Regions from separate parts of the Vibrio kasasachensis genome, predicted to be linked through region 1. Evidence: predicted binding sites of a transcription regulator. Region 1 holds the regulator's gene; each other region holds the start of a gene.
The links. The regulator CRP, encoded in region 1, controls carbon source genes, mostly activating them, when cyclic AMP is high. The targets are predictions, from matches to a motif close to TGTGANNNNNNTCACA.
Positions count from the first base shown of each region.

Region 2: a site for CRP is predicted at 1,382-1,397, ahead of mlc (sugar metabolism global transcriptional regulator Mlc). Genes of this name have one in related genera too.
Region 3: a site for CRP is predicted at 1,302-1,317, ahead of L4C38_RS01735 (NupC/NupG family nucleoside CNT transporter). Genes of this name have one in related genera too.
Region 4: a site for CRP is predicted at 1,399-1,414, ahead of cdd (cytidine deaminase). Genes of this name have one in related genera too.

Region 1 is NZ_JAKJTB010000014.1:51,850-55,001, reverse strand. Features, by position in the region: gene astD (succinylglutamate-semialdehyde dehydrogenase) at 1-217, shown strand, start outside; gene L4C38_RS12140 (DUF1338 domain-containing protein) at 331-1,152, shown strand; gene crp (cAMP-activated global transcriptional regulator CRP) at 1,238-1,870, opposite strand; gene L4C38_RS12130 (phosphoribulokinase) at 2,112-2,981, opposite strand; gene L4C38_RS12125 (YheU family protein) at 3,089-3,152, opposite strand, start outside.
Region 2 is NZ_JAKJTB010000008.1:414,041-417,192, forward strand. Features, by position in the region: gene cydH (cytochrome bd-I oxidase subunit CydH) at 1-58, shown strand, start outside; gene L4C38_RS02300 (patatin-like phospholipase family protein) at 70-1,218, shown strand; gene mlc (sugar metabolism global transcriptional regulator Mlc) at 1,475-2,692, shown strand; gene L4C38_RS02310 (chemotaxis protein CheV) at 2,787-3,152, shown strand, end outside.
Region 3 is NZ_JAKJTB010000008.1:288,139-291,290, forward strand. Features, by position in the region: gene L4C38_RS01725 (lytic murein transglycosylase) at 1-157, shown strand, start outside; gene L4C38_RS01730 (LysR family transcriptional regulator) at 219-1,166, shown strand; gene L4C38_RS01735 (NupC/NupG family nucleoside CNT transporter) at 1,377-2,576, shown strand; gene folD (bifunctional methylenetetrahydrofolate dehydrogenase/methenyltetrahydrofolate cyclohydrolase FolD) at 2,733-3,152, opposite strand, start outside.
Region 4 is NZ_JAKJTB010000012.1:20,510-23,661, forward strand. Features, by position in the region: gene L4C38_RS08905 (cyclic di-GMP phosphodiesterase) at 1-294, shown strand, start outside; gene cdd (cytidine deaminase) at 371-1,258, opposite strand; gene L4C38_RS08915 (CidB/LrgB family autolysis modulator) at 1,459-2,136, opposite strand; gene L4C38_RS08920 (CidA/LrgA family protein) at 2,136-2,501, opposite strand; gene sbcB (exodeoxyribonuclease I) at 2,555-3,152, opposite strand, start outside.

The DNA of each region.
Region 1 (3,152 bases):
GGACTATTTTGTAGAGCATATTCGAGCCGGCATTGTGAATCGTAACCGCCAACTAACCGGCGCCAGTGGTGATGCACCGTTTGGTGGTCCGGGGGCGTCGGGCAATTTACGACCTAGTGCTTACTATGCGGCAGATTATTGTGCATACCCTATGGCGTCTATGGAAGGTGAGCAAACTGAGCTACCTGAAACACTAAGCCCGGGTATTCATTTGTAGCAAGTGCGGATGTAGCTCACAGAGGTTAATACTTCTGCACCCTGACATTTTCACTGAACTACACTGTAGTGGTCGAATTAAGCCAAATACCAACATTGAGACAAGGAGGCGCTATGACACCAAGTGTTCTGTTCCAGTTATTATGGCAAGACTACACCTCTCGTCTGTGCCCATCTGCGGGTAACGTTCATAAGTTGCTTAAAGAAGATGACCCATTACTCAATGATCATATAGCGCTTCGAACTTTTAACGTCGCGCCTGTTGGATTGGAAGTGTTAGCGAAGCCTTTTCTTGAATTAGGTTATCAGGAAGCGGGCGATTACGTATTTGAATCGAAAAAATTAGTAGCTAAGCACTTTCAGCATCCAGACCCAACTCAACCGAAAGTATTTATTAGTCAACTTAAAGTGGAAGAATGCTCAGAAGCATTGCAAGGTATCGTTAAGCAATTGGTTTCTCAGGTTGAGCAAGGTGAGATGCAAGGGGTTGAGTTTTTGTACTCAGGTAGACCATGGCAATTGCCCTATCAAGATTATCTTATATTGGCTCAAGAGAGTGAATATGCAGCATGGTTAGCTGCTCATGGTTATGGTGCGAATCATTTTACGGTTAGTGTTAACCAACTTAAGCAGTTTAGTGAAGTGCAGCAAGTGAATGACTACCTAAAAGCCACGGGGTTTGTGATTAACCAATCGGGTGGGGAAGTGAAAGGTTCTGCAGAGGTGCTACTGGAGCAATCTTCAACAATGGCAGATCGTGTTCATGTTGAGTTTGATGACGGTGTAATGTTGATACCGGGCGGTTTTTACGAATTTGCCAAGCGGTATCCAATGGCTGATGGTCAGTTGTATCCAGGCTTTGTTGCGGCTTCTGCCGATAAGATATTTGAAAGCACCAATATTGAAAGTACTAATATAGAAACTACCAACAACTGACTCAATGAATGAGCCGTCAAAGATGGAAAACAAAAAAGCCACCGAAAGGTGGCTTTTGCAATGTGACTTGTCCACTAAATGTAACTTAGCGAGTTCCGTACACAACGATAGTCTTGCCGTGAGCAGAGATTAAGTTCTGCTCTTCTAGCATCTTCAAGATACGACCAACAGTCTCGCGAGAACAGCCCACGATTTGACCGATTTCTTGACGAGTGATCTTAATTTGCATTCCATCTGGGTGAGTCATCGCATCAGGTTGCTTCGCTAGGTTTAGTAGCGTTTGCGCGATACGACCGGTTACATCTAGGAATGCTAGGTCGCCAACTTTTTGGCTAGTCACTTGTAGGCGACGAGCCATCTGAGAAGACAGACGCATTAGAATATCAGGGTTTACTTGTATTAGTTGGCGGAATTTCTTAAATGAAATCTCTGCAACTTCACAAGGAGACTTGGCGCGAACCCAAGCAGTACGTTCTTGGTCTTCTTCAAATAGACCAAGCTCACCAATGAAATCACCTTGGTTTAGGTAAGAAAGGATCATCTCCTTACCTTCTTCGTCTTTAATAAGTACCGCAACAGAACCTTTAACGATGTAGTACAACGTCTCAGCTTTCTCGCCCGCATGAATTAGCGTGCTTTTTGATGGGTACTTATGAATATGACAGTGTGAAAGGAACCACTCTAATGTTGGATCGGTTTGAGGTTTACCTAGAACCATAATATCTCACTTCCTCTGCAGGGTACGCTTGCGCTTTCCGTGTTGTAGCTAAGCCCAAATTGGGAGTAAACAGGATAAGAGCACTTCAGTAGTGCTGCAAGCTATCTTGTGTTTCGACCTCAAATAGTATCCTTTTTCCTGAACTATTTCTTGATTTTAATCGAGTAGTGGATGTTATTTTCTAAGCAAAAACGTGCACATGATCACGGTATGAAAAGTAATCGTGTTTAATCGCGGTGATTTAGCCAATTTTCCCAGTTTCTATTAATTGTTGAAGAATTGGTCTGACGATTAATTCCATCGCGAAACTCATTTTACCGCCGGGAACGACAAGGGTGTTATGACGCGACATAAATGAACCATCGATCATGGCTAACAGATACGGATAATCGACATTTTTGAAGCCACGCAATCGAATTACAACAAAGCTTTCGTCTAAGCTTGGAATGCCTTTCGCATCAAGAGGGTTAGATGTATCGACGGTAGGGACACGCTGAAAGTTGATGTGGGTACGCGAAAACTGCGGAGTAATGTAGTTTAAGTAGTCATCCATCGAGCGAACGATAGAGTCCATAACGGCTTCGCGAGAATGTCCGCGGTCACGAGTATCGCGGACAAATTTTTGGATCCATTCAAGGTTAACGATTGGCACCATACCAATCAAAAAATCCACATGCTGGGCAACGTTAACGTCACCATCGACCACACCACCGTGTAATCCTTCATAAAACAGCACATCGCTATTTTCAGGAAGATCTTGCCAATGGGTAAAAGTACCAGGCATTTGGTTATAGGGTACGGCTTCATCAAAGGTATGTAGATAGCGGCGTACCTTACCAGTGCCATCGTTACCATACTCATGGAAAAAATCCGCCAGAGCAGGAAAGTCATTAGCTTGAGGACCAAAATAGCTAATATGGCGACCTTGATCGCGAGCTTTACGAATCTCTACGTCCATTTCAGGACGAGTAAATCGGTGGAAACTGTCCCCTTCGATCCACGCAGGCTTTATGTCCATCATATTGAACATTTTGCGAAAGGCTTCAGATGTAGTTGTGGTTCCCGCTCCGGATGAACCCGTTACGGCAATGATTGGATGCTTTGCTGACATGACAAACCCTGTCTAAAAATAACGTTCCTGTTAATATTTGAATGGGTGTTACAAATTCTACGTATCAATATAACATGATTAACGTTCTGTTTAAAAAGCTTAAACAGTTAAAACTTCTTTCTGAGTTGGATATCGACCGTTTCGTGTAGCTCAGAGAAAACGATCGCCGCT
Region 2 (3,152 bases), on a different contig from region 1:
AGCAACGATTTTTGCTATTTTAATTAGCTATGGTGTTGTTGCTATTGCGGCAGCTTAGAGACTTTAGTCATGAATAACAGTGGTGTAATTACTAACACTGCTAGTTTGGTCGACATCGATCGACTCTCCAAGTACACCAACGGACTTAACGCTCTAGTCGCCCAAGGTGGTGGGCAAAGAGGAATCTTCACCGCTGGTGTATTAGACGCTTTTCTCCTCTCTGATTTTGACCCATTCCATCGCTTTTACGGCACCTCTGCCGGGGCACTTAATTTATCGGCTTATCTGTGCCGTCAGAAAGGGATCGGGCGCTCATTTATTCTTGACCTCACCACTTCTTCGGAGTTCTTTCACTTATTTAGCTATATTCGTCGTAAGCAATATTTAGGCTTAGATTGGGCGTTAGATAAAATCAGTGAATATCCTTACCAGCTTGATATAGACATGGGTCGTAGAGTGCTTGGTTCACGCCAGGCGTATGCGGCGGTGACAGATTCTTCGCTTTTGATAGATCGCTATTTGCCGATGCTTGATGATGATTGGAAAAAGGTATTGATCGCCAGCTGCGCTATTCCGCGCCTATATGACAATGAAGTTAAGTTTCAGCATGGCAGCTACATTGATGGTGGCGTTTCAGCTTCCATTCCAGTCCAAGAAGCATGGCGCCAAGGTGCGCGCTGTATTGTTGTGATTCGCACCGAAGGGGATGAAGTGCCAGTCCCTGAACCTTTAGTTAGTGCTCAAGATGATGTTGAGTGGTATCGAGATCCCTTAAATCTGGTTCAAGATCATTGGCAACAGAAGTTAACGCAGTGGAAGACGGATTGGAACGATTTTTTTAATGACCGTATTCAACGTTCAAAGCAACAACAACAGCTGTTAGCATCACTTAACGGAGGACGATGGTTATTTGGAGCGGATGATATTTACCGTATAAGTCATCTATTAGGTGATAATTTTGACTCCAGTTTAATGGATATGTTGATGGTCCATTATCAGACTTATTCACTCACTCGAAAATTCTTACTTACCCCTCCAGACGATTGCTATATCGTTCAAATTAAGCCAGCTCAGCCGCTGTTATCAAGTTCTTTGATGAGCGATAGGGAAGAGTTATTACATGATTATCAACTTGGGCTTGATGCTGGTTTTCGCTGCGTAGAGACATTCGATCAGTGTGGCGTGACACAACTGAATATGCCTTTCAATTTGAAATAGCTTCCGATCAACAGCAAGTTTCTTGATGAATTTGTGGTTAAAACTCGTTCAAAATTGTGCGGAGCATCTAAAACTCTATTTTTTTCTCGCCGCAAAATAACATGATCGCATGACAAATTTTTGCTGAGCTATATGACAGGGAACACAAACAATTAGTATTATACGTGATGCCTGTCACGGCAATCTACCAAGGCGCTTCACAATTACTTCGCAAAGTAAAAAAATTAATTAGTTGTTGATTCTCGGAGTTTCTTTCATGTACATGGCTCAACCAGGCCATATTGATCATATCAAGCAGGTCAATGCTGGCCGTGTATACAAACTCATTGATCAAAAAGGTCCCATTTCTCGAATCGACTTATCGAAACAGAGTTTACTTGCACCGGCAAGTATTACGAAGATCACTCGCGAGTTAATCGAGGCCCATCTTATTCACGAAACGACAGTGCAAGAATCGATCAGTCGTGGTCGTCCTGCGGTAGGTCTACAAGTGAATAACGAGGGCTGGCAGTTTTTGTCAATGCGTCTTGGTCGTGGATATCTCACCATTGCACTACACGAGTTAGGTGGTGATGTTCTTATTGATACGAAGATCGATATTCACGAAATCGATCAGGAGGACGTACTCGCTCGACTTCTACATGAAATCGAAGAGTTCTTTCAAACCTATTCGGACCAACTTGATCGTGTTACTAGTATTGCTATTACGCTGCCTGGCTTAGTGAATTCTGAGGAAGGCATTGTGCTGCAAATGCCGCATTATAATGTAGAAAACCTCGCGCTTGGTCCTGAAATATACAAAGCGACAGGCTTACCTGTTTTTGTTGCTAATGACACCCGTGCTTGGGCATTGGCTGAAAAGTTATTTGGTCATTCACAAGAAAACGATAACTCAATTTTGATATCCATTCACCATGGTTTAGGGGCGGGGATTATTCTTGACGGTCGCGTGCTTCAAGGACGACACGGTAACATTGGTGAATTAGGACATATCCAGATTGACCCTCAGGGGAGGTTATGTCATTGCGGTAATCGTGGTTGTTTAGAAACGGTTGCGAGCTCGCAAGCCATACGTACCGAAGTGACTGAACGCATTGCCAACGGTGAAGAGTCTGTGTTGGCGGCTATCGAAGACGTCTCGGTTGAAGACATCTGTGAAGCTGCGGTGAACGGTGATGCACTTGCTATCGATGTGATTGAGAATTTGGGGCGATATTTAGGGGCAGCTGCGGCATTGGTTATCAACCTATTTAACCCAGAAAAAATCCTCATAGGTGGAGCAATCAACCAAGCTAAAGAAGTTCTTTATCCTGCGATTCAGAAGTGCATAAAGGAACAAAGTTTGCCTGTTTATCATCAAGATTTGGAGTTAGTTGAGTCCCGCTTCTACAAACAAGCAACTATGACTGGTGCTGCCCTCGTAAAACAGGCACTATATGATGGCTTATTGCTTATGAAAGTGATAGAAGGGTAATGAATTTATCTCGTTGAACTGTCAGTGATTTAGTCTTGTTGTTCAATGAGGTACAAGAATCGTGCGATCCAGAAACCTGCTGTAGAGAATCGATATGACCGGAGTATTAAACACTGTAGACCAACGAACAAAGTTGGTCGGTGAAAACCGTTTAGAATTGCTGCTATTTAGTTTAAATAGTCGTCAATTGTTTGCTATTAATGTGTTTAAAGTGCGTGAAGTAATTAAAGTGCCACTACTGACTAAATTGCCAGGGGCTCACTACAATATCACTGGTGTTGCTTCTCTACGTGGTGTGTCGGTGCCGATTATAGATTTACGCTCCGCAATAGGTTTCCCACCGTCACGCCTTGAAAATCAAGAAGAAAACCTGATTATCACCGAGTATAACCGCACGGTTCAGGGGTTTCTGGTTGGTCAAGTTCGCAATATTGTTAATACGACGTGGAGCGAGATTCAG
Region 3 (3,152 bases), on a different contig from region 1:
CGATAACGATATCGACGCGTGGTTAACCGCACCTGACAATGCCAATGGCCGCGTTTACTTGGTATACAACAACTACAATGTGCTAATGAAGTGGAACCGCTCTTACTACTTCGCGTTGGCGGTAAGCCATTTGGCTGATCGTATAACGTTAGATTAGATTGTTAGTTTAAACGATTTTTTGGGGCTCATTGAGCCCCTTTGTTTTTCTAGGAGACAATGTGCTGTCAGATAGAGCTGCTCAAATGGTCGTGTTTGCTGCGTTACTGAAACATAAAAATTTCACCCTAGCGGCTAAAAGTTTAGGCGTGTCAGTTTCGCATGTGAGTAAACAACTGGCGCTTTTAGAAAAATCGGTTGGGGTCAAATTAGTTCAGCGCACCACTCGCAGCTTCACCGCAACAGAGGCGGGTGAGCGTTTTTATCGCCATTGCCAACAGATCGTTTTAACCATTGATGAAGCGCAAACAGAAATTGAAAGCCAGCGAGACGAAGTAGAAGGTTTGGTTAAAATTGGTCTTTCGCAATCTTTTGGTACGCTGCACATCATCCCAGCGATTCAAGAGCTGCGCGCACAGCACCCTGATCTGCAAGTCGAAGTACATCTGTTTGATTATAAGGTCGATATGCTCGAAGAAGGGTTGGATCTTTGGATCACCAATAATGAACGCTTGCCGGAAGGCTATGTGGCGCAACGCATTGCGGACTGCCAATTTGTGGTAGCAGCTTCGCCAGATTACTTGATGCACAATGCCGCACCCAAGCACCCGCAAGAATTAGCAGAGCACAACTGCTTGATATACCGTAGCTGGGAACGAGATTATACCAACTGGACATTTAGTAACGCACAACAGCAGTTAGCCGTGAAAGTAACCGGTAATTACTCGGTTGATCTTGCCGAGGCAGTACGTGATGCTGCCGTTGCAGGGTGGGGGATTGCCTACCTAGCTACGTATCTGATCCGTGATGAATTCAAGCAAGGCCAACTTATTCAATTACTGCCAGAATGGCGAGCGAGCCAAAGTATGCCTTTTTATGCGGTATACCCGAGCCGCCATTACATGCCGAAAAAGACCTCAGCTGTGATCGAGTTCATCAAACAAAAAATCGGCTCACCTTGCCATTGGGATAACCAATTAGCGCCTTATATTAGCCGCCCGAATGTTTAACTATTATTTCTGAAGCTAGAAACATATTTTCCGTTTGGAAATAATGTCATTTAGCAATCGTTTATCTTGTTATAAAACAGCACGTTAAATGATTGCTCATAAAACAAACAACCGATTATACAACCTCGCAACAAACGTGACTTGCGTCTCATTTTTTAGGCGCTATTATCCGACGCCTTCCAGTTCCCCCCTTTTTGTCGGATTCATTTTATGAACTCAATCTTTGGTATCGTAGCGATTTTGCTTACTGCATGGCTACTATCTACAAATAGAAAAAATATTAACTATCGAACGGTTTCGTTGGCATTTGCGCTACAAATTGCATTTGCTCTACTTGTTCTCTATGTTCCGGCGGGCAAAGACGCGCTAAACAGCGTGACAGGTGCAGTTTCAAATCTAATCAACTACGGGCAAGAGGGCATCGCTTTTCTTTTCGGTGGTCTAGCGACTGGTGGTTTCACCTTCGCGATTAACGTATTGGGTATCATCGTCTTCTTCTCGGCGCTTATCTCAGGTTTGTACCACATTGGCTTGATGCCAAAAGTGATCAACCTGATCGGTGGTGGTTTACAAAAGCTATTAGGCATTGGGCGCGCTGAATCTCTTTCGGCAACGGCTAACATCTTCGTTGGTATGATTGAAGCACCTCTTGTGGTTAAGCCTTATCTAAAGCACATGACGGATTCGCAATTCTTTACTGTGATGACTTGTGGTTTGGCATCGGTTGCTGGTGGTACGTTAGTCGGTTATGCCTCATTAGGGGTTGATCTGAACTACCTGATTGCTGCGGCATTTATGTCTGCGCCAGCAGGTTTGTTGATGGCAAAAATCATGATGCCAGAAAGCGAAACACTGGCACCGGAAGTTGAGCTAGAAAACGTTGAGATGCCAAAAGCAACTAACGTAGTTGAAGCTATGGCTGATGGCGCAATGGCAGGCTTGCGCATTGCAGTGGCAGTTGGCGCGACCTTGTTGGCTTTTGTTAGCGTGATTGCACTTCTGAATGGCATGTTAGGCTGGGCTGGTGGTTTAGTTGGTATCGACCTAAGCTTTGAGCTGATCCTTGGCTATTTGTTTGCCCCTGTAGCTTGGCTACTGGGTGTGCCATGGAGCGAAGCGACCATCGCAGGCTCTCTAATTGGTAATAAGATCGTTGTGAATGAGTTCGTAGCCTTCATTCAATTGATGGAAGTTAAACCATTACTGAGTGAGCACTCACAAGCGATTGTGACATTTGCGCTATGTGGTTTTGCCAATATTTCGACTATGGCGATGCTGATTGGTGGCTTGGGCAGTATTGTTCCAGAAAAGCGCACCTTTATCTCTCAATATGGTTTCCGCGCAATTGCTGCGGGTGTAATGGCGAACCTAATGAGTGCCTCTTTGGCGGGTGTGATTTTATCTCTCTAGTTTGCTCATTGATTATCAAAGCTAGCGAAACCCGCGAATACTCCTTCTGGACAATTGGGTATTCGTGATTCGCTTAGCTTGATTCTTCTAGCCTAAATAAAAAAGGGATGACAATGTCATCCCTTTTTTCAATTCAACTATTTGGTGTGGAGCCAGTTACTTAGTATGGAACTGCTCACACGCAAGCATAGTGTTCTCAATAAGGCTTGCAACCGTCATAGGCCCCACGCCACCAGGAACAGGGGTAATAAAGCTCGCGTTTTCTTTGGCTTTATCGTATTCCACATCACCAACTAGCTTGCCAGATTCTAAGCGGTTAATACCCACATCAACCACAACCGCACCTTTCTTAATCCACTCACCAGGAATGAAATTAGGCTTACCGACTGCTACCACCACAACATCAGCCTGACGAATGTGACTTTCCAAATCTTTGGTAAAACGATGACAGGTAGTTGTAGTACAACCCGCCAGTAACAACTCTAGCGTCATTGGACGACCAACAATGTTGGATGCACCAACGACCACAGCGTGTTTACCGCGTAGATCGATGTTGTAACGACCCAGCAGGGTAAT
Region 4 (3,152 bases), on a different contig from region 1:
TTAAGCTTGACGCCCAATCATCTAGATAAAGATTTAGTGTATAAGTTTATCAACTGTATTGGTGTGTTTCCGGTGGGTTCGGTGGTGGAGCTCAATGATGGACGAGTGGGAATTATTTGGACATCAAACACTGACGAGCCGTTGAAGCCAGAAGTGAAATGCTTCTACTCGCGAAAATACAAACGTTATGTTGAAGTGAGCTACCTCGATTTGAAGCACAGCGCGGTAAAAATTTTAAAAGCAATTGCGCCGCACAATTTAGAAGTAGACCCGACCCCATTTTTTGATCTGTAATTATCCATTTTCTAATAAAAAAGGCGCTTAATGGCGCCTTTTTTTATTGAAAATAGTCGAGCGAATTATACCGCCACTATATCGCTAAGTAAGCCAGTGGAATATCAGGGTTGATCGCTTCCAAAGTTGCTTGTGTATCAGCAAGGTGGCTAATGCTGCCATTGCTCATTTCGACTAACGCAGTTGATTCGATAGTTTCAAATGTTTGACCGGCTAACAAGATTTGACACAGTGCGACTTGCAACGGTGGCAAGCTAGGGTTAAATGCCGCGTTTTCAGCGTAACCACCTTGATAAACATTACCATTGCGCAGTTTAATAGCAACCCCACTTAAGTTGTTTGTATACGGAGCATGGCTACGATTTAGGGCTGAGAGAGCAGAAATGACGAGAGGGTCTTCATCTTGTGTCGTCTGACCATGGTCAGTGTGCGTCATTAATCCAGATTCAACACCAAGGTCGGCGGGACCAAATGACTCAGGCAAGTATTGCTGCAATGTCATTTCATTGCGCTCTGGTAACTGAACAATAAGCTTATCCGCAGTCGTTAGCTCATTCATGAATTGACGACAATGACCACATGGGCTGAAATTAATAGTGATATCAGACAACCCGTGCTCACCTTTCATCCATGCATGGCTAATGGCCGATTGTTCAGCATGAACCGTTTGACCAAGTTGCGCACCTGAAATCTCAAGATTAGCGCCAAAGTAAAGCCTGCCAGATAAACCACGTACAATCGCGCCAACGTAAAAGTTGGAGATGGATGCATAGGAGTATGCTGCTGCGAGAGGAAGTAAAGCAACGCGTAATTCGGCGTCTGTAAGACCCGAAACTTCCAAAAGATGGCTATATTGCTCAGAGCTAAGTGTTGCATCAAACTCATCAGCCATTACTACTGGTGTTAAGAAGTGCTCAACTGTTGAAGGTAAATTTTTTAATGCCAGTTTGATACGGCTTCTCATAAGAAATCCTTTAGTAATGCGGTAGTGATATTTAGAGGCTGAGCTCTATTTATCTTTATGTTTACATTCTATGGTGGCATCAAGATTAAACTGTGATGTAAATCAATATATAAAATGTAATGGATTTCATTATTACATAATTAGAGTGAGGTCACACAAGATTGGTGACCTTTTAAGATAGTGTTAGAACAGATTTTGAACTATGTGTTTAACCAAAGCGCAAATCCAAAGAACGTTGGGGCGATAATCGATGTGATGACACCACAGAGAACCAGTGCTAATGAGCTAAACGCCGCATCTTCACCATTTTTTTCTGCACAAGTTGCCGTGCCTAATGCATGAGAAACCGTGCCCATGGTTAAACCTCGAGCAATAGGGTGGGTGATGTTTAGCATGTTGTAGATTGGGTAGGCCAAAATGGCACCGAACAGTCCAACTAGCAATACAAGAATGGCCGCAATCGCGGGCTCTCCGCCTAAGTTTCTTGAGACTTCCATCGCGATTGGAGTTGTGACGGATTTGCCCAGTAAACTTGCAATAAGGGATAAGTCTGTTTTCAATGCAACAGCAATTAGAGTGCTACTTAGCATCGACATAATACTTCCCACGCCACAAGCCAGCATCACAATACGCCAATTGGCTCGAATTTGAGGAAGTTGTTCATATAGAGGGTAGGCGAGCGCAACCACTGCTGGTTGCAACATAAAACTGAGCCATTCGTTTTCTGCATAATAAGCATCGAAAGGTATTTTGAAATAGGTCAGTAGTGGGATCAGTATTGAAATACTTATCAGCAATGGGTTCATGATCGGCGTATTGCATTTTCGACTAATCCAACGTGCCAAGAAAAACACGACAATAGTAGCGAGCATCCACATTACTTATGTCCTCGCTTTAATAAACGGTCAAGCAGCAAGCCCAGTGCGATGAGCACGATAAATGTGCTGCCTACCGCCGCCGCCAAGATCGGTAGCGCATTGCTAATGAGAGAGTCGAAATGATCCATCAACCCGACACTGATAGGAACAAACAAAAGAATCATGTAGCGAATAAATAGGTTAGCACTGGGTCTCACCCATTCAGCGGGAACGAGCCTTCCCGCCATTAATCCAAACAGAATTAACATACCGATGATACTGCCAGGAATTGAAGTTCCCAATAAATCTTGAATGTTAACGCCAGCCATGAGACAGAGAAGGATCAGTCCCATAGACACTGCATATTTAAGTAAAATTTGAGCCATATTGGTGCGCCATTAGCGAAATATCACCGAGAAAAGTCGTACTCAAAGATGAGTTAAGAGACAAGTTTCTCGACGTACTGGTACACAGATTTTAATAGATTAATTTTTTTTGTATCACTTTCATGTTCGTACACTAAGTTTTCAAGATTTAGCATGTAGTCGTCTATACGACTTTGGAAGTAGTCACGGCTGTGGTTCAACCAACGTTGTTGTTCTTGTTCAGCTAGCGTCCATGGGAAATGTCGAGCTCGGTATCTAAAAAGCAGAGGTTCGATACGTGAATCTTTAAAGGTGATATCTAATCCACCGAGTTGTTCTGGCTGTGTTTGACGAATGATATCCATCGCGGCGCGATCAGCTGGAGAGAAAAAGTTGTCGTAAAGTTGGCTATCAACATCTTGGCTTCCATCGAATTCACGATTGACATTGAAGACACCAACCAGTTTCTCTCGGATCTCGGGATGTTGACGAAGTATTTGTAAATTTTGTAGGCACTGTTCGCGATTGATACCGATTTTATCGGCGTTTTCTGCCGTCAGCGTTTTCGCTGGTGCAAGAATTGGACATTTGTTGATATGAACAAGTTTTATCGGCACAGGTAGTTCGTCTGGCGCCAAATCTGCTCGTTTAGTATAGAGGCGGTCTCTAATC